Regions from separate parts of the Ureibacillus endophyticus genome, predicted to be linked through region 3. Evidence: riboswitches for the same ligand, from Rfam matches in the RefSeq annotation. Region 3 holds a riboswitch; each other region holds the start of a gene.

What was found. A riboswitch is a leader RNA that binds a small molecule or an ion and turns the genes downstream of it on or off. The one in region 3 is predicted to bind lysine.
Region 1: another riboswitch for lysine. It lies ahead of dapA (4-hydroxy-tetrahydrodipicolinate synthase); the one in region 3 lies ahead of NKR20_RS12155 (aspartate kinase).
Region 2: another riboswitch for lysine. It lies ahead of NKR20_RS07945 (transporter substrate-binding domain-containing protein); the one in region 3 lies ahead of NKR20_RS12155 (aspartate kinase).

Annotation. Positions count from the first base shown of each region.
Region 1 is NZ_JAMYWW010000001.1:3,067,252-3,074,868, forward strand. Features, by position in the region: gene NKR20_RS15220 (bifunctional 2',3'-cyclic-nucleotide 2'-phosphodiesterase/3'-nucleotidase) at 1-541, opposite strand, end outside; gene NKR20_RS15225 (alpha/beta-type small acid-soluble spore protein) at 775-978, opposite strand; lysine riboswitch at 1,190-1,372, shown strand; gene dapA (4-hydroxy-tetrahydrodipicolinate synthase) at 1,491-2,375, shown strand; gene NKR20_RS15235 (DUF2935 domain-containing protein) at 2,411-3,181, opposite strand; gene NKR20_RS15240 (sodium:solute symporter family protein) at 3,290-4,759, opposite strand; gene NKR20_RS15245 (hypothetical protein) at 4,764-4,943, opposite strand; gene NKR20_RS15250 (tartrate dehydrogenase) at 5,103-6,152, shown strand; gene phoU (phosphate signaling complex protein PhoU) at 6,689-7,315, opposite strand; gene pstB (phosphate ABC transporter ATP-binding protein PstB) at 7,329-7,617, opposite strand, start outside.
Region 2 is NZ_JAMYWW010000001.1:1,636,815-1,644,431, forward strand. Features, by position in the region: gene NKR20_RS07935 (2-oxoglutarate dehydrogenase E1 component) at 1-1,012, shown strand, start outside; gene odhB (2-oxoglutarate dehydrogenase complex dihydrolipoyllysine-residue succinyltransferase) at 1,112-2,371, shown strand; lysine riboswitch at 2,580-2,764, shown strand; gene NKR20_RS07945 (transporter substrate-binding domain-containing protein) at 2,873-3,730, shown strand; gene NKR20_RS07950 (amino acid ABC transporter permease) at 3,915-4,646, shown strand; gene NKR20_RS07955 (amino acid ABC transporter ATP-binding protein) at 4,667-5,401, shown strand; gene NKR20_RS07960 (RNA polymerase sigma factor) at 5,544-6,035, shown strand; gene NKR20_RS07965 (hypothetical protein) at 6,028-6,948, shown strand; gene NKR20_RS07970 (DUF6501 family protein) at 7,183-7,380, shown strand.
Region 3 is NZ_JAMYWW010000001.1:2,467,742-2,475,358, forward strand. Features, by position in the region: gene sdhA (succinate dehydrogenase flavoprotein subunit) at 1-450, opposite strand, end outside; gene NKR20_RS12145 (succinate dehydrogenase cytochrome b558 subunit) at 506-1,120, opposite strand; gene NKR20_RS12150 (YslB family protein) at 1,397-1,813, shown strand; gene NKR20_RS12155 (aspartate kinase) at 1,882-3,105, opposite strand; lysine riboswitch at 3,216-3,398, opposite strand; gene uvrC (excinuclease ABC subunit UvrC) at 3,431-5,221, opposite strand; gene trxA (thioredoxin) at 5,423-5,737, opposite strand; gene NKR20_RS12170 (electron transfer flavoprotein subunit alpha/FixB family protein) at 5,896-6,873, opposite strand; gene NKR20_RS12175 (electron transfer flavoprotein subunit beta/FixA family protein) at 6,910-7,617, opposite strand, start outside.

The DNA.
Region 1 (7,617 bases), 600 kb from region 3:
TTGTATTTGCTTCCACTGGTGAATATTCCTTTAAGAAACGTTCTAAAATAGTATTCATATGTCTATATGATAAAACATTTGTTGGTTTTAATGTCTGATCTCCATAACCTTTTAAAATACCTAATGAAACAGCTTTTGCAACTTCATCACGGTTATCTTTTTGTATTTCTTTACTATCTTTAAATTTATTTAAAACTGCTTCAGAATAGTCGCTATCCTTTTGTAGCGCATTTGCAACAATGACAATTGCCTCTTCTCGCGTAATCTTGTCATCTGGAGCAAATTGTGTTTCCGTTTTTCCTGACACTAACTTTAATTCGATTGCTTTTTCAATATAAGGTTTTAAAGAGTCCGGTACATCTTCAAATTTCACTGTTTTTCCAGTACCTAGCTCTAATCCCATTGTTTCAATTACTTTTTTTACATATTCCCCGCGTGTTACTTCATTTATATCTACTGCTGCGCTTGTAGGTTCAACATGTGCAATATTCGTAGCTGCAAGCGATAACAAAAGTGCAGAAGCAGTTAACTTTTTCCACATCTCACTCCATTCCCTTCTTTTTATAGAATTTTCAAGCAAAACAATTCTACCAAAGAAAGGAATTTAAATATAGTAATTTGCATTTCTGGGAAAAAATAATAATAGCTAACTGTATTAATAGATAGTACTAAGATAATAATGATTAATGAACAAATAGTTAATAAACTAAATAAAAGACTAAAGGCTGACACAAAAAATAGTTGTTTGAATTAGCCCTTAGTCATTTTATATTTTTATTGTCCTGAACGACCTCTTAATTGTGCTTCAGCCATTTGCACAAGGCGTTTTGTAATTTCTCCACCAACTGAACCATTCGCACGAGAAGCATCCTCTGGTCCAAGGTTTACACCAAATTCGCGAGCAATTTCGTATTTCATTTGATCAACTGCCGCCTGTGCTCCAGGTACTTGTAACTTATTTGAACTACGGTCAGCCATTTCTTTCACCTCCTTATGCCTTTAGATTGTTCACCTTGAATGTTTTAATACAGAGTTAATAGTACCTGTAAAGTATCAATTTCCCTCGTATAATCGTTAAATAGTTTGAATTTGCTAATTTTTTTATAAATTTAGAAAAGGTGTTGCATTCCACTATAAAAGGATGTACACTAATTGATAATTATATATTTTCTTATTTCAAAACTTTTGAAGTAAGGATAGAGGCGCAAAGACCATTAGTACACAATTCGAGGAGAATGAGGTCCGTTGACAATTGTCGAAAGGGGAATTTGCCGAAGCTACAAGATGCTCATTTAATCTTGAAGCTGGTTCTGTTGTTGAATAAATGCAGAACTGTCATATAGGTTTTACTATATGGAGGGCTATCTTACGCAAGGAAATGATTTTTATTTCTAAGCAATAACGAGTCCTCGTTATTGCTTTTTTGCGTTTATACATTAACGCCCTTCTCCCTCTATTCGATTATAAAAATGATGAGGATGTGGAGAAGAATGAATTTCGGAAAAATTTTAACTGCTATGGTAACTCCTTTTGATCAAAATGGTGAAATTGATTGGCAGGCAACTGAAAACTTAATTAATTATTTAATTGCAAACGGTACTGATGGATTAGTCGTATCAGGTACAACTGGTGAGTCACCAACATTAAGCGAAGAAGAAAAAGTTCAACTATTTAATTTCGCAGTAAAAGTAGTGAATGGTCGAATTCCTGTTATTGCTGGTACTGGTTCGTACAACACAAAAGCATCAATTGAACTAACAAGAGCTGCTGAAAGTGCAGGAGTTGATGCGGTTATGCTTGTTGCTCCATACTATAACAAGCCATCGCAAGAAGGATTATATCAACACTTCAAAGCAATCGCTGAAAGTACTGTATTGCCTATTATTTTATATAACGTTCCAGGTCGTAGTGTCGTTAACATTTCTGTTGATACAGTTGTTCGACTATCAGAAATTAAAAATATCGTAGCGATTAAAGAAGCAAGCGGTAATTTAGATGCAATGGCAGAGATTATTGAAAAAACACCAGAACATTTCACATTATATAGTGGTGATGATGGTTTAACGATTCCAGCACTTTCAATCGGTGGAGCTGGTGTAATCTCAGTTGCATCTCATATTATTGGTAATGAAATGCAATCAATGATTCAAAAATTCTTAAGTGGTAATTTACAAGAAGCAGCACGTGATCACCGCAGACTATTACCAGTTATGAAAGTATTATTTGCTACACCAAACCCAACATCAGTAAAAGCTGCATTAAACCTAAATGGAGTGAATGTTGGTGGCGTTCGTTTACCAATGATTCCACTAAACAACGAAGAATTAAACAATCTTCAAAAAGTTTTAAATACAATTGAAACAGTAAATGCGTAAATAGCAAAAGCGTCTCAGCGAGTGAGACGCTTTTATTATTTGGCTTTTGCATTTGATGATTGCATTAATTTCGTTAAGTAATATTGTTCTTCCCTTGCCATATGATCTGCCATGGAAGCTGTAAATGTTCCAAGAATTTCAGCGCTCAATTCCATTTCCTTAAGCTCGTTTAAAAAGGTTTTAAATAAGCCCATTTCCACTTCCACATCATGATTAAATTTTTTTAATGCGGGGAATCTCTTCACATTACTACGCAAATATCCGGTTAACTCAACCGCTTTTAAATAAAATTGTTCAAATTGTTTCGTAAATTCATAACTTTTTTCCTTTAACCTTTTTTCAACACCATCGAGTTGATCATTAATTGCCCCAGCATGACCAGCAGCATCAACTAGCCATACTAAATGATGATGTAATTCATGAAAAATAGGCGGCACTTTTTTAACTTTTAAATAACTTAAAATTAGCTGATATTCCTCTAACTCATTCACCATATGATTCATAAAAGTAGGAGATAAATGGATATTCATTTGACCAAGCAAATGACGTTTAATAAGGGACAGCTTAAATTGTTTTAGTTCAGCTACAAGTTTTTCCACATCTCTTGTAAAGTTCTCGATAGTTGATTCATTTTGAGAGTCTACTTGTCTACGGAGTTGATCAAAATTCTTAATGAAGTAAACCGCTTTTGAAATATCATCTTTTTCTGAAGGATATAGCGAGTCATAAATAAAACGACTATGGTCACTTAACACATGTAGCCAAAAGGAATGTTCAAATACGGCACTTCTTAAGTAATCGGACACTAATTCAACCCCTTATCACACTTTTCTTTCACTTTATTCCACAGTATTTCGTTTTATTAATTGATATTTACAAAGCCCGAAAATCTACACAAGATTTCCGGGCTACTATTATTTAAACTTATTCAATTCGATTTTGACACTTTTTAAAAATTCATTTGCTTTTGCTTCAGGAGCTTTTGTCATTAAACTCACTACAATAAATAATATTGTTGAAAGTGAGATTCCCCATACCCCTGAAGCAAGTCCAAATGGTTTATATTTGAACAGTTCAAGTATAATAACAACTACACCACTTATCATGACACTCGATAACACCCCTGCTGCTGTTCCACGTTTCCAGAAGAATGTTCCAATAATAGAAGGTACTACAACAAGTAATCCCGCAGAGGAAGCAACAGATAAAACCGCTATTAAATCTAACTCCATTTCAGCAAATAGATAAGCTAATATAGCAATTATCGGAATAACAATTTTTCCAACTCGCAATTGCATGGCGTCAGTAGAATTCTTTTTGACCTGACTATAGACATCCCTTGCAAATAAGGATGAGAGAGTTAGCAAGATTGAATCAATTGTAGAGATTGCTGCTGCCATGATTCCGACCATCACGATTACCCCTAAAACTGGTGGTACTGCATCAGACGATAATACCATTGGAGTTGCCAAATCCGCCTTTTCTAAATTTGGGAACATCACAACTGCTGAGAATCCCCAAATCACTGCAACTAGTGTATAAATTAATCCAAATATCATAAAGCCCATAAGCATGATACGGAGACTTTTTAAAGAGGCTGGCATAAATAATCGCTGACTAACCTGTGGATTTGATAAACTAAAGAAGAACCACGGTATCGTCATTCCTATAAATGTTGTAAAACTCCAAAAACCATTTCCAGGTACTGCTAAATGCTCTGGTTTCGTTGATTCAATAGCACCGAAAAAGTCACTAAATCCCCCTAAGCTATTGATTAATATAAGTACTACAACCGTTGATGTAATAATCATGAAAACAGCTTGCAGTGAATCCGTCCATGCAACGGAACGAATTCCAGCAATATACGAAAATACAATGGCAACAATTGTGGCAATAATTACACCTGTTGAATAGGAGATTTCATTATTCGTCATACCTTGTAATAAATAGCCGACACCGGAAAGTTGTACAGCACTATAGGGTATTAAAAATACACAACTTGTAATCGAAACGACAAGAGCTACCATCTTATTATCATAACGATCGCCTAACATTTCAGAAGGCGTAATATAACCATATTTCTTCCCTACCACCCAGAATCGTGGACCAAAGAAGGCTACTAGAGAAACACCCATTAAGTAAATTAATTCAAATCCAATTGCACCAACACCACCATTGTAGGTTAACCCTGCTAACCCTACTAACATAAAGGCACTATAAGTTGTCGCACTATAACTTAAGGCAGATACAATCCCACCCATCTTCCGATCGCCTAAAAAATAACTCCCCATATTTGTCTGCTTACCACTTCTAGATAAATAGGCAACAAACAATGCAATGAGGATATATACTACAATTCCCCACCAGACCATAGATGTTGTCATTTCTTCACTTCCAATCCTTTGTTAAGAAAAAATTAATCCCTATTACAATACATGTCAGCACTGTCCATATTAAAAAACTACCGTACCATTTTGCTACATCTGTTAATAACGTATATGGAAGTATGTATGCTAGCAAAATCATTATCAAAATGGCTAGTGCCCACTTCAATTCATTTCCTTTCAAATTATCACCTCATAAGATAATTGACTGATTATTAGTATAACTAAATCCTTACAAATTAAAAATAATCAAAATTTTTGTTCATTAAAAATAGTATTTTTCATTTTTAATTTAAGTTATATTTTAATAGATTGAAAATTCTATATAAAGGAAGTTTTAATAATGAAAACATATAAAATTGCCGTAATCCCGGGGGATGGAATTGGCAAAGAAGTTGTCCCAGCAGCAATTGAAGTGCTAGATACTGTGGCGAAACTTGATGGAGGCTTCCAATTTGAATGGACATACTTTCCATGGGGTTGCGATTATTATTTAGAACATGGCGAAATGATGCCAGAAGACGGAATTGAAACCCTTAAAAAGTATGATCAAATCTTTTTAGGTGCAGTTGGGATGCCTGAGCTCGTACCTGATCATATTTCACTTTGGGGTCTGTTAATTAAAATTCGCCGAGAGCTAAAACAATCTATTAATGTTCGCCCTGCAAAACTGCTACAAGGTCTTCAATCACCATTAAGAGATCCACAAAACTTTGATATAACGGTTGTTCGTGAAAATTCAGAAGGTGAATATTCCGATAGTGGTGGTCGCATTCATCAAGGAGCAGACGAAATTGCTATTCAAAACGCCATTTTCACAAGGAAAGGTACAGAACGTGCAATGCGCTACGCCTTTGAAATAGCAAAGAACTCTCGTCAGCATGTAACAAGTGCTACAAAATCAAACGGCCTAACGTATTCCATGCCATTCTGGGATGAAATATTTGATGAAGTTAAAAAGGACTACCCAGACATTGATACTGCAGTCAATCATATTGATGCACTAGCTGCATTCTTTGTAATGAAGCCCCATGCATTTGATGTAATTGTTGCTTCTAATTTATTTGGCGATATATTAACGGATTTAGGTGGCGCAATTATGGGAAGTATCGGTATTGCGCCAGCTGCAAATTTAAATATCGAAAGAGAATACCCTTCCATGTTCGAACCTGTACATGGCTCTGCCCCGGATATTGCAGGACAAGGCGTTGCGAACCCAATTGGCCAAATTTGGACAGGTAAAATGATGCTAGATTTCTTAGGCCACCAACATGCTGGAATAAAAGTTTTAAATGCGATTGAAGCAACTTTGGCTTCAGGTGTGAAAACAAGGGACTTAGGCGGAACATCTACCCTTGAAGAAGTGAAGAATACAATTTTGAAAAATTTATAATGTAGAAAATCCTAACTCTCGATTGTGAGGTTAGGATTTTTGTTATGGGTACTATGCTTTGCTGGTGATTTGGTTTTATTGCGGATATGAAGGTCACTAGAGCACTCTTTCACATGTGATTTGACCTTCATTAAGGGTATGAAAGTCACTGGGGCACTCTTTCACATGCGATTTGTCCTTCATTAAGGGTATGAAGGTCACTGGAGCTCTCTTTCACATGCGATTTGTCCTTCATTAAGGGTATGAAGGTCACTGGAGCACTTTTTCACATGTGATTTGTCCTTCATTAAGGGTATGAAGGTCACTAGAGCACTCTTTTACATGTGATTTGACCTTCATTACGCTCTTGAAGGTCACTAGAGCTCGCCTTCGCTTATGATTTATCCTTCATCACGCGTATGAAGAACACTCGGAGCAAATTGTACTGCTAATATGTCCCTCATTCCAAATGCGCATATCAAAATAAAAGCCAAACTCACAATAAAACAAGTTTGGCTTCAATGATTATGGATTAAAATCAAACATTTGACCTTTAATTATATAGGCTGTGCTCTCGGCGATATTTGTATATGATCTGCCACGCGTTCTAAATACCGATTCACAAAAAGTAATTGAACGAGCTGGTTTGTTTCTTCTGGATGTTCACTTAAATAACCTGTCAGTTTCTTATATGTTTCAATATTAAGTTCATCTACCTCATCCTCTAAGTCGCCCACTTCCTTAGCTAAGGCAATATCTTCTTCTAAGAAAGATTTAAGTGATTTTTTCAACATCAGGATTGAGATATCTTTCATCTTCTCTAAATCCGTAAGATCTAATAAACTATTTGCTTGCCCAATCTTGATAGTTGATTTTGCAATATTAACGGCGAAATCCGCAATTCGTTCAATATTATTCGAAATCTTTAAAACAACTACAACGATACGTAAATCTCTTGCAACGGGTTGCTCTTTTGCCATTAACCATACTGCAAATTGATTAATTTCCTGTTCGAGATTATCAATATCGTTATCTTCTTCAATGACTTTTAAGGCAATTTCAACATCCCGCATTTTTAACGCATTAAACGCTTTTTCTAAAGCATCAATTGACAATTCGCCCATCTCATTAATTTTTCTCTTTAATTCTTTTAAGTTATTTTCGAAGTTTTCACGAATAACCATCTATGCGCCCACCTTATCCGAATCGACCTGTTACATAGTCTTCTGTTCTCTGATCCCTTGGCGTTGAAAAAATAATATCTGTATCATCAAATTCCACCACTTCTCCATTTAAGAAAAAGGCTGTTTTATCAGAAATACGTGCAGCTTGTTGCATGTTGTGTGTAACAATTACAATCGTATAATCTTTTTTCATATTAGTAATTAGTTCTTCAACCTTCAGAGTTGAGATTGGATCCAGTGCTGACGTAGGTTCATCCATTAGAATAACATCTGGTTTCATAGCAATTGCTCGAGCAATACAA
Region 2 (7,617 bases), 830 kb from region 3:
ATTTGCTACAATCTTACGTGAAGGTAACCCTATCCGTATGACAGGTCAAGATGCGCAACGTGGTACATTCTCACAACGCCATTTAGTTCTACATGATAAAAACAATGGTGCAGAATATACACCACTTCACCATATTTCTGGTTCAAATGCGTCATTCTCAGTGTTTAACTCACCATTAACAGAAGCTGCTATCGTAGGCTATGAATATGGTTACAACTTAGAAAATGACAAAGCCTTAACTATTTGGGAAGCACAATTCGGTGACTTTGCAAACATGGCTCAAATTATGTTCGACAACTTCATCTCTTCTGCTCGCTCAAAATGGGGACAAAAATCAGGTTTAGTTCTATTATTACCAAATGGTATGGAAGGACAGGGACCAGAACACTCTTCAGCACGTATTGAACGTTACTTACAATTATGCGCTGAAAATAACTGGACTGTAGCAAACTGCTCAAATGCAGGAAACTACTACCACTTATTACGCCGTCAAGCAAAAATGCTTGGTACAGAAGGTGTTCGTCCATTAGTAGTAACTTCACCAAAATCATTACTTCGTCATCCATTAGCTGCTGCATCATTAGAACAACTTGCAACAGGTAAATTTGAAGAAGTAATTGAACAACCAGGTTTAGGTAATAACCCAGAAAAAGTAGAACGCATTTTACTTGCATCTGGTAAAGTAACAATTGATTTAGCTGATCGTGTACAAAATGGAGAAGGATATGATAACCTTCATATTGTTCGTGTAGAACAACTTTATCCATTCCCAGCACAAAAATTATCTGATATCATTGCGAAATTCCCTAACGCAAAAGAAATCGTTTGGGTACAAGAAGAACCGAAAAACCAAGGTCCATGGAAATATGTACTAGAATATTTATTAGACCTTGCAGAAGGTAAAAAAGTGAAATATGTTGGACGTCCAGAAATGTCTTCTACTTCTGAGGGAGATATGGATTCACATAAAGAAGCTCAAGCAAAAGTTATTGACGAAGCTCTTGCAAAATAATTTATTACACATTTCAATCATTTATAGAGGATAACTACCTAAAGGGTAGTAAGGTCATGTGGGAGTATTCCCACATGATAACTAAAGGAGGATATTAAAGTGGCTGAAATTAAAGTCCCTGAACTAGCAGAATCGATTACAGAAGGTACAATTGCACAGTGGGTTAAAAAAGTTGGAGACCGTGTTGAGAAAGGTGAATTTATCGTTGAATTAGAAACAGATAAAGTAAACGCTGAAATCATTTCAGAAGAAGCAGGCGTATTAACACAAATTCTAGCTGAAGAAGGCGATACTGTACTAGTTGGCCAAGTAATCGCAGTGGTAGAAGCTGGGGAAGGAGCAGCACCAGCGCCAGCAGCACCTGCAGCTGAACCAAAAGCAGAAGCAGCTCCGGCACCTGCTGCAGCTCAAACTACTCCTGCACCAGCAGTTGAAGAAGAAACTTCAAATGAACGCGTTGTAGCATCTCCTGCAGCTCGTAAATTAGCTCGTGAAAAAGGAATCGACCTTAGCGCAATCTCTCCAGTAGATCCACAAGGTCGTGTGCGTGTACAAGACGTGGCAGCGCATGGTACAGCACCAGCTGTAGCTCCAGTAGCAGCACCTACACCAGTTGCGACTACAGGTGGCCCAGTTGTATTCACACCAGCAGCTAATTCTGACCGTGTAACAATTGAAAAAATGAGCCGTCGTCGTCAAACAATTGCAAAACGTTTATTAGAAGTTAAACAATCAACTGCAATGTTAACTACATTCAACGAAATTGACATGACTAACATCATGGCACTTCGTAAACGTAAACAAGAAGAGTTCGTGAAAGCTAACGACATCAAACTTGGTTTCATGTCATTCTTCACAAAAGCTGTTGTGGCGGCACTTAAAAAATATCCATACGTTAACGCTCAAATCGTTGGCGATGAAATTCACTTAAATAACTTCTTTGATATCGGTATCGCTGTATCAACTGAAGAAGGTTTAGTAGTACCAGTTGTACGTGATGCAAACAGCAAAAACTTCGCTGAAATCGAAAAAGATATCGCGAACTTAGCGAAAAAAGCTCGTGAGAAAAAATTAGGCTTAAATGACATGGCTGGTGGATCATTCACAATCACAAACGGTGGTGTATTCGGTTCATTAATGTCAACACCAATCATGAACGGTACTCAAGCTGGTATTTTAGGTATGCACTCAATTGTTAACCGCCCAGTTGCTGTAAATGGTGAAGTTCAAATCCGTCCAATGATGTACGTAGCACTTTCTTACGATCACCGTATCATCGACGGAAAAGATTCAGTAGGATTCTTAAAAACAGTTAAAGAATTAATCGAAAATCCAGAAGATTTATTATTAAATTCTTAATATAACATTTACTAGCGGATTGTATTATCCGCTAGTTTTTTACTGTACCTTAAGAAATATAAATATTCAGATAAAAATAGTTGGGAAGTATTATTTAATTAACACCATTTAGATAGTAATTTCCTATTATCAGAAAAATGAATATTGACATTATAATATTCATATAGTAACATTTTAATAGAAATTTAATATTAAAACCTCACGTTACATGTGGGGTAGAGGCGCGATATTTATTAGTTCCTTTTGGAGTGTAGAGCAACGATGAATAGAGGAAGAAGGAAATATTGCCGAAGTATGTCAGTAGGCTCACTACTTTCATACTGGGTCTGCAGTGAATAACTGCAGGACTGTCTCAGCTGGTCTCCCAACCAACTGAGGGGTGCTATCTCAATCGGGACGTTTAGAGGATTTAGGCTATTAGAGAAATAGACGACCTGAGTTCATCTTAGGTCGTTTTTTATTCTTTAAATGCCCAAAAAAGTATGTAAAGGAGAGAGAACGATGTCTAGAAAATTCAAACTACTATTTGTATCATTGTTTGCAATTATGGTTTTAGCTGCTTGTGGTTCCTCTGACAAAGAAGACAACGCAACATCTTCTACTGATTCTGGATCTACTGAAGAAAAAGGAGTATTTAAAGTTGGTTTAGAAGCAGGTTACCCTCCATTTAACTGGACACAAAAAGATGATTCAAATGGTGCTGTAAAAATTGATGGTTCTGAAGAATATGCTGGCGGTTACGATGTAGAAATCGCTAAACGTGTTGCAGACGCTTTAGGAAAAGAATTAGTTATTGTTAAAACAGAATGGGACGGCTTATTACCAGCCCTTCAATCTAACGTTATCGATGCAATCATTGCAGGTATGAGTCCAACTGAAGAACGTAAAGCTGCAATCGATTTCACAGAAAACTACTATACAAGTGATTTTGTAATTGTAGTTAAAGCTGATGGAAAATATAAAGATGCTAAAACATTAGCAGACTTTGCTGGAGCAAAAATTACATCTCAATTAAACACTACTAACTATGCAGTTATTGACCAAATTCCTGATGTGAAAAAAGAAACTGCAATGGAAAGTTTCGCTCACATGCGTGTAGCTTTAGAATCTGGTGTAATTGATGGTTATGTTGCAGAACGTCCAGAAGCAATCTCTTCTACTTCAGCAAATTCGAACTTTGCTTTTGTTGAGTTAGAAGAAGGATTTGAAACAAAACCAGAAGATGTTTCTGTAGCAATCGGTCTTCGTAAAGGTGACGAAAACCTAGCTAAAATTAACGAAGCTTTATCAGAAATTTCTGAAGAAGAACGTCAAGAAATTATGGATAAAGCAATTTCAAACCAACCAGCTGCTAACTAATGCAGTTTGGGCTATCACTGGTCTACTACAGGCCAGTGATAACTTTTTACTGAGCAAGATACATATTTATAAGTTCAATCGTGTCTAGCTACAGGCGCTTGTCTTTGAGGCGAACGAGGAAAATGCTTTCGTTTTTGCCACGCAAACAAGAACGCCTTTTGCTTATCTAACTAGGAGGATATTTATGAGTTTTGATATAATACTCTCAATACTACAAGAGAATTGGCCAAGCTATTTACGCGGCGCCTATATGACGCTTCTAATTGCAGTAATTAGTACAATTATTGGTGCATTAATCGGATTATTTATCGGGGTAATGCATACGATTCCTCTTCGTAAGAAATCTGTTAAGTCCATTTTCTTAAAAATTATCAACTTCATCCTAACAGTTTACGTAGAAATCTTCCGTGGTACACCAATGATTGTACAGGCAATGGTAGTATTCTATGGTATTGCTGCTTATGGTTATGAAATGGATCGTTTTGTTGCAGCGGTTGTCGTTGTAGGATTAAATACAGGTGCTTATATGGCGGAATATGTACGTGGTGGTATTGTTTCGATTGATAAGGGACAATACGAAGCTGCTGAAGCAATCGGTATGGGTCATTTCCAAACAATGATTCACATTATTTTACCTCAAGTTTTCCGTAATATTTTACCAGCAACAGGGAACCAATTAATTATGAACATTAAAGACTCTGCTGTATTAAGTGTAATTAGTGTAACTGAATTATTCTTTACTACAAAATCAATCGCAGGTGCGAACTTCCGATTTGCAGAATCTTATTTAATCACATGTATCATGTACTTAATCATGACTTTTGTCGCTTCACGTATTTTACGTTACGTTGAAAAAAGAATGGACGGCCAAAATGCTTATCAAGTAGAACAACGTCGAGAAGAGCAAATGTACTAATCGCGTAAGGAGATCAAAAGATGGAAAAAGTTATTGAAATCAAACATCTGAATAAATCATTTGGCAACCATGAAGTGCTGCGCGATGTAAATTTCACAGTAAATAAAGGTGAAGTGGTTTGCTTAATTGGTTCTTCAGGATCAGGAAAATCAACGCTTTTACGTTGTATCAACCTATTGGAAACGCCAACTGGTGGAGAAATCATTTATAATGGTGAAAATATTTTAAACGACAAACATGACGTTAGAAAATACCGTACACACTTAGGAATGGTATTCCAACAATTTAACTTGTTCAACAATCATAATGTATTGAAAAATTGTATGGTTGGTCAATTAAAAGTGTTAAAACGTTCAAAAGAAGCAGCGAAGCAAAATGCTTTAAAATATTTAAAAACAGTTGGTATGGACAAATACGTCAATGCTAAGCCAAAGCAATTATCCGGTGGTCAAAAACAACGCGTTGCAATTGCACGTGCCCTTGCAATGGATCCAGAAGTAATGCTGTTCGATGAGCCAACTTCAGCGCTAGATCCAGAAATGGTTGGGGAAGTATTAAAAGTAATGCGCCAATTAGCTGATGAAGGGAATACAATGCTAATTGTTACCCATGAAATGGAATTTGCCCGTGAAGTATCAGATCGAATCGTATTTATGGATAAAGGTGTAATAGTTGAAGAAGGACCTCCTGAGCAAGTCCTTGTCAATCCACAACAAGAACGTACAAAAGAGTTTTTAAAGCGTACATTAAAATAATGGTATGGAGGGCATCCAAAGTGTAATAACTCTTTGGATGCCCTTTCTCTTTGGTACGTCTCAAAGTAATTTAAGACGTATCTTTTTTATTACACTTTTCTGAGACTTGTTCGTCTATAGGAGTAGGAAAGGGGGCAACATAGTGGATCAGTTATACCGAGAACATAATAGAACGATATTTAAATACATATTTTATTTAGTTCAAAATGAATCCGTTGCAGAGGATTTATTACAAGATACTTTTTTAAAAGCCTATAAAAACTATAACCAGTTTAGAAATGATGCTAGCGAACTAACATGGCTTAGAAAAATTGCTAGAAATGTTGTTTATGACTATTTTAGAAGAAAAAAGCTTATAGAGTTTATACCATTTCTTAAAAGCCATGAACAAACCGTAAAATCTGATGCCATTGAATTTATTTTAGAAAATGAAGAGAGAAAAGAACTGTTTGATGCATTATCGAAACTTAAAGTGAATCATCGAGAAGTTCTCATTTTGAGGAAAATTGAACAGCTTTCCATTGAAGAAACAGCTCAAATATTAGGATGGAATACGGAAAAAGTGAAAAATACACAACGACAAGCCATTAATGCTTTACGAAAGATTTGGAAAGGGGTGGAGGATGATGAATAAGAAAAAAACAATTTGGGATGATCTAAATGAATTACCACGAAATGAAGTAGCGGAAAAAGAAACATGGCAAAAAATTGAGAAGAACTTATCAAAACCTAAATATTTCATCAACGTTTTAACTGGATTTGTCACAATTGCAATTGTATTTCTTATCTTTGCCCTTTTAACGACCACAAATAAAAATGAAATGGCAATTCAGCAAGCTTCTGAACAATCGTTGGAAAGTGTATTTTTTCTGAATGATTCAGTATTTGATCAATTCGATGTCAAACCATCTTCTTGGTATACTTTTGTACAGAAAAACACTGATGAACAACAATTAAAAGAATTTCACAGTTTATTGACCGCAAATAAAAAAGTAGATACACCAAAACCAAGTATTGAGTATTTAAATGGAGCTTATGTAGATATCGTTTTAAAATATAAAAATAACGTGTTAAAAAGATATAAAGTTCTATTAACAAAACCAGGCTATATTTATGATTTGGATACGAAAGAGTGGTTTTATAATGACCATCCAAACTTTGAAAATTCCGTCTATAAATTAACTAGGGAAGAATATACAAGTTGGTTACCAATTTTTATTATTTTTAATTTTATATTTACAACATTAGTTGAGAAATTTTTAAAAAGAAAATATAAGGTAGAAAAAATAAAATTCGGTGGAGAAAATACTGTAGCTAAGTATACGATTTATGGAAATATTTTCCTAATAGGGTTCTTTTTATTGTTAATGATTTTTAGACAGTTTGTGATCCATATTTTCTGGATATTATTATTCTTTTCGATCCTATTAACAATCAATATTATGATTGAATCGAAATATGGAAAAAATAAAGCAGGCATTTATATGTTAATTAGTTCAACTATTGGTTTACTTCTTTTCATCCTATTTTTCAGCTTGAATATATAAATTAACTGCGAGAATTCCATTCAGAAATAATGACAAAGACAATAGCGAAAACAATTGCGATAATAAAAAACCATTGAGGGACTCCGCCAAATGAAAACATGTTGAACTCACTCCTTTCTATTATAGTACCAAATTTTCTATACAAAGATGTTCTAAAAATGATTTAATTTCCACAAAAAGCAGGTTATCGGTTATAATTATAGGATGGAACAAAGATAAAGTGAGGTAATTTTGATGTTAAACTTAAAATGGAAAGACGCACCAACAATTCGTAAAGTAAAATGTGTAAACACAAACGCAGAAAAATACTTAGTATCAAACGTATTAACAGTTGGTAAAGAATACGAAGTAAAAAATGAAACAGAAGAATTCATCTTCATCATTGACAACACAGGTAACGTAGGCGGATACTACAAAACATACTTTGAATAATTAACTAAAATTACTATTAAGCCGTAAATTCAACGAAAAGTTGGATTTACGGCTTTTGTGTTATAGAGAAATGGCAAATACAATTCTAACAAAAGCAATATTGTGAAAAAACTAACCAAATAAGAAACCGCGGCCTACAACTGTAAGCCGCTCAATAAATAAGTAGTATTAGTAAGCTAAAATAAAAGTGAGCGGACCTTAACACAAGCATGAAGACAAGCCGTAAAGACAACAACA
Region 3 (7,617 bases):
ACCATCAACTTCATAACGACGAACTTGCTCATCAAGTGCGTATAATAATTGTTGACCAGTTGTTGCACCAGAGAATGCTGTACGGTGCATTAATGTACCACCGAAACGACGGAAGTCAATTAAACCTTCTGGAGTACGGTTGAACATAACTCCCATACGGTCGAATAAATGAATGATACCAGGAGCAGCATCACACATTGCTTTTACTGGTGGTTGGTTCGCTAAGAAGTCCCCACCATAAACTGTATCATCAAAGTGGATCCATGGAGAATCCCCTTCACCTTTTGTATTTACTGCACCATTAATACCGCCTTGCGCACAAACAGAGTGTGAACGTTTAACGGGTACTAATGAGAATAATTCAACTTCAGTGCCTTCTTCAGCAGCTTTCATCGTAGCCATTAAGCCGGCTAAACCGCCACCTACGACGATGATTTTGCTTTTCGCCATGATTATTCCTCACTCCTCATTTTTGCTAAGAACTATCTGATGTTCTATTTTGTAATTACACGAATGCTAAAATTGCAGCAACCCCAACGATACTTAATAGTACGAAGAATACCATTGTAACATATGAAGCCACTTTTTGAGATTTCGGTGATTGAGTAATACCCCAGCTTACTAAGAATGCCCAAATACCGTTAGATAAGTGGAAAGTAGCTGATACAATACCCACGATGTAGAATGCTAACATCCATGGATTAGCAACGATTTCTTCCATCATACTGAATTCAACTTCAGCACCTAGCGCTTTTTGAACACGAGTTTGGAAAATGTGCCAAGCGATGAAAATAACAAGGAATACTCCTGTGAAACGTTGAATTGCGAACATCCAGTTACGGAATGTACCGAAGCGTTTCACGTTGTGTGTGGCAGTAAAGGCAATAAAGATACCATACAGACCATGGAATAAAATTGGTATGTAGATTACTACCCATTCAACAATTAACAATAGCCAGTGTGGAATTAAGTCCATCATTCCTGTAGCATTGTTGTAGTTTTCTTCACCACCCGTAGCAGTGAAGTTCAGCGATAAGTGGAACACTAAGAACAGACCTACAGGAATAATACCTAGTAGTGAATGTAAGCGTCGCCAGTAGAACTCTCGATTTTTCGACAAGACTGTTACCCCCCTTAGTACTTTAAATACAGTAGCCAATATAACGTCACTATTTTGTAAACGTTCAATCATTGACTGTGTATTTCATCATGGTACAATATTATGACATGTCCATTGTACTCTCAGAAACCAACACCGTCAAGGTTACTTGGAATTTTTTAATCGACCGAAAATGGAATATTTTTTCTAAGACAAGCCATAAATATTCTGAAAAAAACTTACTTTTCCTAAAATACCCTAAAAAAATAATTAAATTCATGAAAGAAGGAATTTTAGATGACATCAATTCACGATAAAACAGTTCCTGCATTTGGTTACGAAATTATTAGAGATTACATACTTCCTACTATTTTGGGAAAACATGAAAAGGATGTTCTCTACTGGGCTGGAAAAGATTTAGCACGTAAATTTCCATGTACTGATCTTCAACTCATTACCTCATTCTTTCAGGATGCAGGATGGGGTACTCTCTTAGTTGAAAAGGAAGAAAAAGATGGTTATATCCTCACTTTGTCAAATGAAGCAGATTTGTTTAACTTAGAAAATCGAACATTCCGACTAGAAGCAGGTTTTATTGCTGAACAGATACAATCAATTCAAGGCTGTATTACGGAATGCTATGATGAAAAAAGAGAAAAACAAAATCAAATTGTATTTACAGTAAAATGGGACAACAAGGAAAAAATAGGTTAAGAATAAATTTCTTCCATATTAATATAGAAGAAAAGGTGTTTTCGAAAATCGAAAACACCTTTTTATTTCTACTTTACAATTTCCTCTATTAAATTAAATTCATCGTGTAAAGCATTTGCTGCTTTAACCATATCATCTTGTGGTACGACAACTGATACTTTTATTTCTGATGTACTTACCATTTTTACTAGAATATTTTCCTTACGTAATCGATCAAACATACGAGCAGCTACTCCAGGATTTGAAACCATGCCTGCCCCAACGATTGAGACTTTTGATAACCCAACTTCAAAATCCGCAAAGCTAAATCCTAATTCCGGTTTATTTTTTTCAAGTACTTTAATTGCTTCAGCAAAATCCTCTTTATCTATAGAGAAGGAAACAGTCGGTTTTACTCCATCTATTACTGCTTGTACAATAATGTCGACATCGATATTGTTATTGGCTAGAGTTGAAAAAATATTTGCTAACGAAGAATTTTCATACGAATCGTATCCTACCGTTAAACGAATAATTTCTGCCTCATATGCAACGCCTCTAACAACTAGGTTTTTTTCCATGTCAACCTCTCCTTTAATCAATGTTCCTTGAGCTTCCGTACTTGAACGAACTACTAATGGTATTTCATAAATTTTTGCTAATTCAACTGCTCTTGGATGTACAGTTTGAGAACCTAAATGTGCTAATTCTAACATTTCATCATAAGTGATTTGTTTTAACCTTCTTGCACCTTTTACAACTGCTGGATCTGCTGTATAAATTCCATCTTGAGCAGTAAAGATTTCAATATGCTCAGCCTTTAGCGCAACTCCAATCGCTACTGCAGTTGTATCTGCCCCGCCATCACCAAGTGTTAAGATATTATTCCTGTTATCAACACCTTGTGAGCCTGCAACAATAACGATTTCTCCTTTTTTGAGGCGGTCAATAATTCGTTCACCATTGATATTGTTTATTAGAACACTATCATTGTTTTCAATTGTTTCAATCCCCGCTTGCCATCCTGTTAATGAAATAGCTTTAAATCCTTTTTTCTGTATTGCGATTGCTAAAAGGCTACTAGCAATTTGTGCGTTGGTCGATTCAATTACATGCAACTCTCGTTTTGATGGTTTGTCTGATAGGAGATTTACAATTTGATAATTTTTATCTTCCAATAACTCCATATTTGGAACGACCACAATTACATTGCGTCCTCTTTTCTTTTCATCAATAATTCGTTTTGCGATTTGTTCTATTTTTTCAGTTGATGATAGTGAGGTGCTATCAATTTTTATTACGATGCTAACCATTTGTACCCTCTCCTTTATACGAAGAACTTAATTGGTTTTCTATAAAAAAGGGCAACCTCTCACTTATCGTGAAAAGCTGCCCCACCATACATAATGCAAGAAAGTATATGAACTGAGATAGCCCTCCAGAATCATTTTTAGATTCTGACAGTCTTACATTTATTCAATGCAAAACCAGCAAGTAAACCGAACAATTTGTTCACCGCTTCGGCAAGTTACCCTTTCGCAAGTCTTCATTGGAATTGTTCATCCTTCAACAAGTTACTATTGAACCTTGCACCTCTACCATTCTATTAAATTTTCTTGTGCTTACAATATCATACAATTATTCCTTTGGCAATGTATCTTTATGGAAATATTGGTATATTGCATTGGCAGTTTTACTAGGTATGTTTGCTTCCATTAATTGTTCCACAGTAGATTCTTTTATTTTTTTGATTGATCCAAAATGTTTTAATAATTGTTGCTTTCGTTTTGGTCCTATTCCTTCAATTTGATCTAAGACTGATTGTATTGCATTCGTTTGATGTTGTTGACGTAAAAACGTAATTGCAAAACGGTGTACTTCATCCTGAATTCTTTGGAGTAAGTAGAAGCCATCGCTTGTTCGTTTCATTTCAATTGGAACAGGTGGATCACCGAATAGTAGCTGGGAGGTGTTATGTTTTTCATCCTTTGCCAAACCAGCAATCGGTATGTAAAGTCCGAGTTCATCCTCCACTACTTCTCTAGCAACTTCCATTTGCCCTTTTCCACCATCGATGATGATTAAATCTGGTAAAGGTAAATTTTCTTTTAAAACTCTCGTGTATCTACGGCGAATTACTTCCTGCATTGCACCATAATCATCGTGTTTTGCCGCTTCTCGAAGTTTATATTTTCGGTATTCCTTTTTAGCAGGTTTTCCGTCTATAAATACAACCATTGCGGATACTGCATCGGCTCCATGCATGTGACTATTATCAAAGGCTTCAATTCTAAGTGGTGGTGCAATATTCATGGCTAAACCTAATTCCTCACATGCGCCTACAGTACGTTCTTCTTGTCGTTCAATTAGCTGAAATTTTTCATGTAAAGCAATTTGTGCGTTTTTCATCGCCAAGTCCACTAATTCCTTTTTCTGTCCCCTTTTAGGAATGATTACTTTAACATCTAACAATTTTTCTAAAATAGTTTCATCGATATTGCTTGGAATAAAAATTTCTTTTGGTTTTATATGTTCAGGTATGTCGTAAAAACGACCGATAAATGTTAGGAATTCTTCTTCTGGATCTTGATGTATTGGAAAAATTGACACATCTCTTTCAATTAGTTTACCTTGTCGTACAAAAAATACTTGTACACACATCCATCCTTTTTCAACGGCATAGCCGAAAACATCTCGATTGGATAAATCTTTAGAGACAATCTTTTGCTTTTGCATAATCGTTTCGATATGAGCAATTTGATCTCGGTATTCTTTTGCTCGTTCGAATTCCAGATTTTCTGCTGCATCTAGCATTTTCTTTTGCAGATTGTCTTTAACTTCTTCATAGCCACCACTTAAAAATTTAGAAATTTCTTCAATCATTTCCTCATAAACAATTGGCTCTATTTCCTTTACACAAGGAGCTAAACATTGTCCGAGATGATAATATAAACATACTCGATCAGGTAGTTTTGAACATTTTCGGAGAGGATAAATTCGGTCTAACAATTTTCTTGTTTCATTGGCAGCGAATGCATTTGGATATGGCCCAAAATATTTTGCTTTGTCTTTTTTAACTTTTCGAGTTGTTAGTATGCGCGGATATTTTTCATTTGTAATCTTTATATAAGGATAAGTTTTATCGTCTTTTAGCATAATATTGTATTTTGGATCATGCAGTTTAATTAAGTTTAGCTCCAACATTAGTGCTTCTAAATTACTAGATGTGACGATATATTCAAAGTCCTCGATTTCACTAACTAAGCGTTGGGTCTTTCCATCATGCGTACCGGTAAAGTAAGAACGAACACGATTTTTTAAGACTTTCGCTTTTCCAACATAAATAATTGTTCCTTGACGATCTTTCATTAAATAACAACCAGGTTCATCCGGTAAGATTGCCAATTTATATTGAATGTTTTCATTCATACTTATCACCTTTAATTTTTCGATATCTTTATTATAAAATTTAGGTGAAGACAAAAGCGAGAGAAAAGATAAGCAAATTAATTACTTTGAAGAGCAAATATTTTAGCCAAATAAGCAAATAAATCCAGGTCAAAAGCAAATAATAAAGAAAGGCTGTGTTAAAAGTCATTTGACTTTTGACACAGCCCTTGATTAGTAGAATTATTTATTGTTGTTAATGAATTCAGCTAATGCTTCTTTTGGTTGGAATCCAACAGTTTTTGCAACTTGTTGACCATCTTTGAATAATAATAAAGTCGGAATTGACATTACTTGATATTCAGCAGCAGTTGCTTGGTTATTATCAACGTCTAATTTGACGATTTTTACTTCTTCTCCCATTTCAGCATCAAGCTCTTCTAAAACAGGTGCGATCATTTTACAAGGTCCACACCATGTAGCCCAGAAGTCTACTAATACTAAACCTTTTTCGATTTGTTGAGCGAAATCTTGATCTGTTGCGTGTGTAATTGCCATATAAATAGCCTCCTTATTCTAACATCAAATGTAGTATAGCATGATTTACCAGAGAAAAAATAATATTTTGCTTACTGTAGTATTATGTCGAATTTAAGAAGCTTTATTACGCTAGAAAAAACTGCAATCCTATTAAGAATTGCAGTTCACCAAATCAATTATGAATTAACTTTTAATGCTTTAAATTCTTCGATTAATAATGGAATCACTTCGAATAAGTCTCCAACAATTCCATAATCAGCTACTTTGAAAATGTTAGCTTCTGGATCTTTATTAATGGCAACGATTACTTTCGAGTTCGACATACCAGCTAAATGTTGGATTGCCCCAGAGATACCAGCAGCAATATAAAGATCTGGAGTAACTACTTTACCAGTTTGACCAATTTGAAGCGAGTAGTCACAGTATCCTGCATCACACGCACCACGAGAAGCACCAACTGCTCCACCTAGTAAGTTTGCAAGCTCTTTTAAAGGTTCAAAACCATCAGCAGATTTTACACCACGCCCACCTGAAACAATTACTTTTGCTTCCGATAAGTCTACACCTGTCGATGCTTTACGAACTACTTCTTTAATAATTGTACGTAAGTTTTGAATATCAACAGAAAGTTCTACTACTTCACCAGCACGGTTTGTATCTTGTTCAATTGGTGCAATGTTATTTGGACGAATTGTTACAAAAACAATCCCATCTTTAATTTTCACTTTTTCAAATGCTTTACCAGAATAAATTGGACGGATAAATAATGCATCATCACCAGTACCTTCAATTTCAGTAACATCGGAAATTAATCCACTTTGTAATCTTGAAGCGATTTTTGGTGATAAATCTTTTCCTAAAGAAGTATGACCAAGTACAATTGCATCTGGTTTCACTTCATCTTTAATAGCAAGTAACGCTTGGCTAAAGCCATCAGAAGTGTATGATTTTAAATGTGGATGCTGTACGACTACAACACGGTCTGCCCCATATTCTATTAAGCTACCAGCTAATTGAGAAACTTGATCGCCAATTAGTGCGCCTACAACTTCTCCACCATCAGCAATTTTTTGTGCTGCTGCAATTGCTTCAAAAGAAACATTTCGTAAAGCCCCTTCACGTACTTCGCCTAACACTAACACTTTCTTTGCCATATATAAATCCCTCCGTTACCCTTTTTCGTTATCCTCTTAGACTACTTTTGCTTCAGTATGAAGTAAGTTAACAAGCTCTTTTACTTGTGCAGATAATTCCCCTTCTAAAATACGTCCAGCAGATTTTTGCGGTGGTAAGAAAATCTCCACAGTTTCAATTTTTAACTCAACATCATCTTCATCGATGTCTAAATCATCTAATTCAAGTTCTGCTAGAGGCTTTTTCTTAGCCTTCATAATCCCTGGTAAAGATGGGTAACGTGGCTCATTTAATCCTTGTTGAGCAGTTACTAATAATGGTAAAGATGTTTCAATAGTTTCCAAATCCCCTTCAACATCACGAACAATCTTTACGTTCGTTCCATCGATTTCTAAATTTGTAATTGTCGTAACGTAGTTAATTCCTAATAAATCTGCAACGCGTGGACCAACTTGACCTGTTCCACCATCAATTGCAACGTTACCAGCTAAAATTAAATCAGCATCTTTATCTTTTAAATATTCTGCTAGAATATAAGCTGCTGCCCCTTGATCTAATTCATCTAAATCATCTTCTGTATTAATTAACACTGCTTCATCAGCACCCATTGCCAACGCGGTTCTTAGTTGTTTTTCTGAATCTTCTCCACCGATAGTAACAACAACTACTTTGCCACCCTTAGCATCGCGTATTTGGATTGCTTCTTCAATCGCGTATTCATCATATGGGTTAATAATAAATTCAGCACCATCTTCTTGAATTTT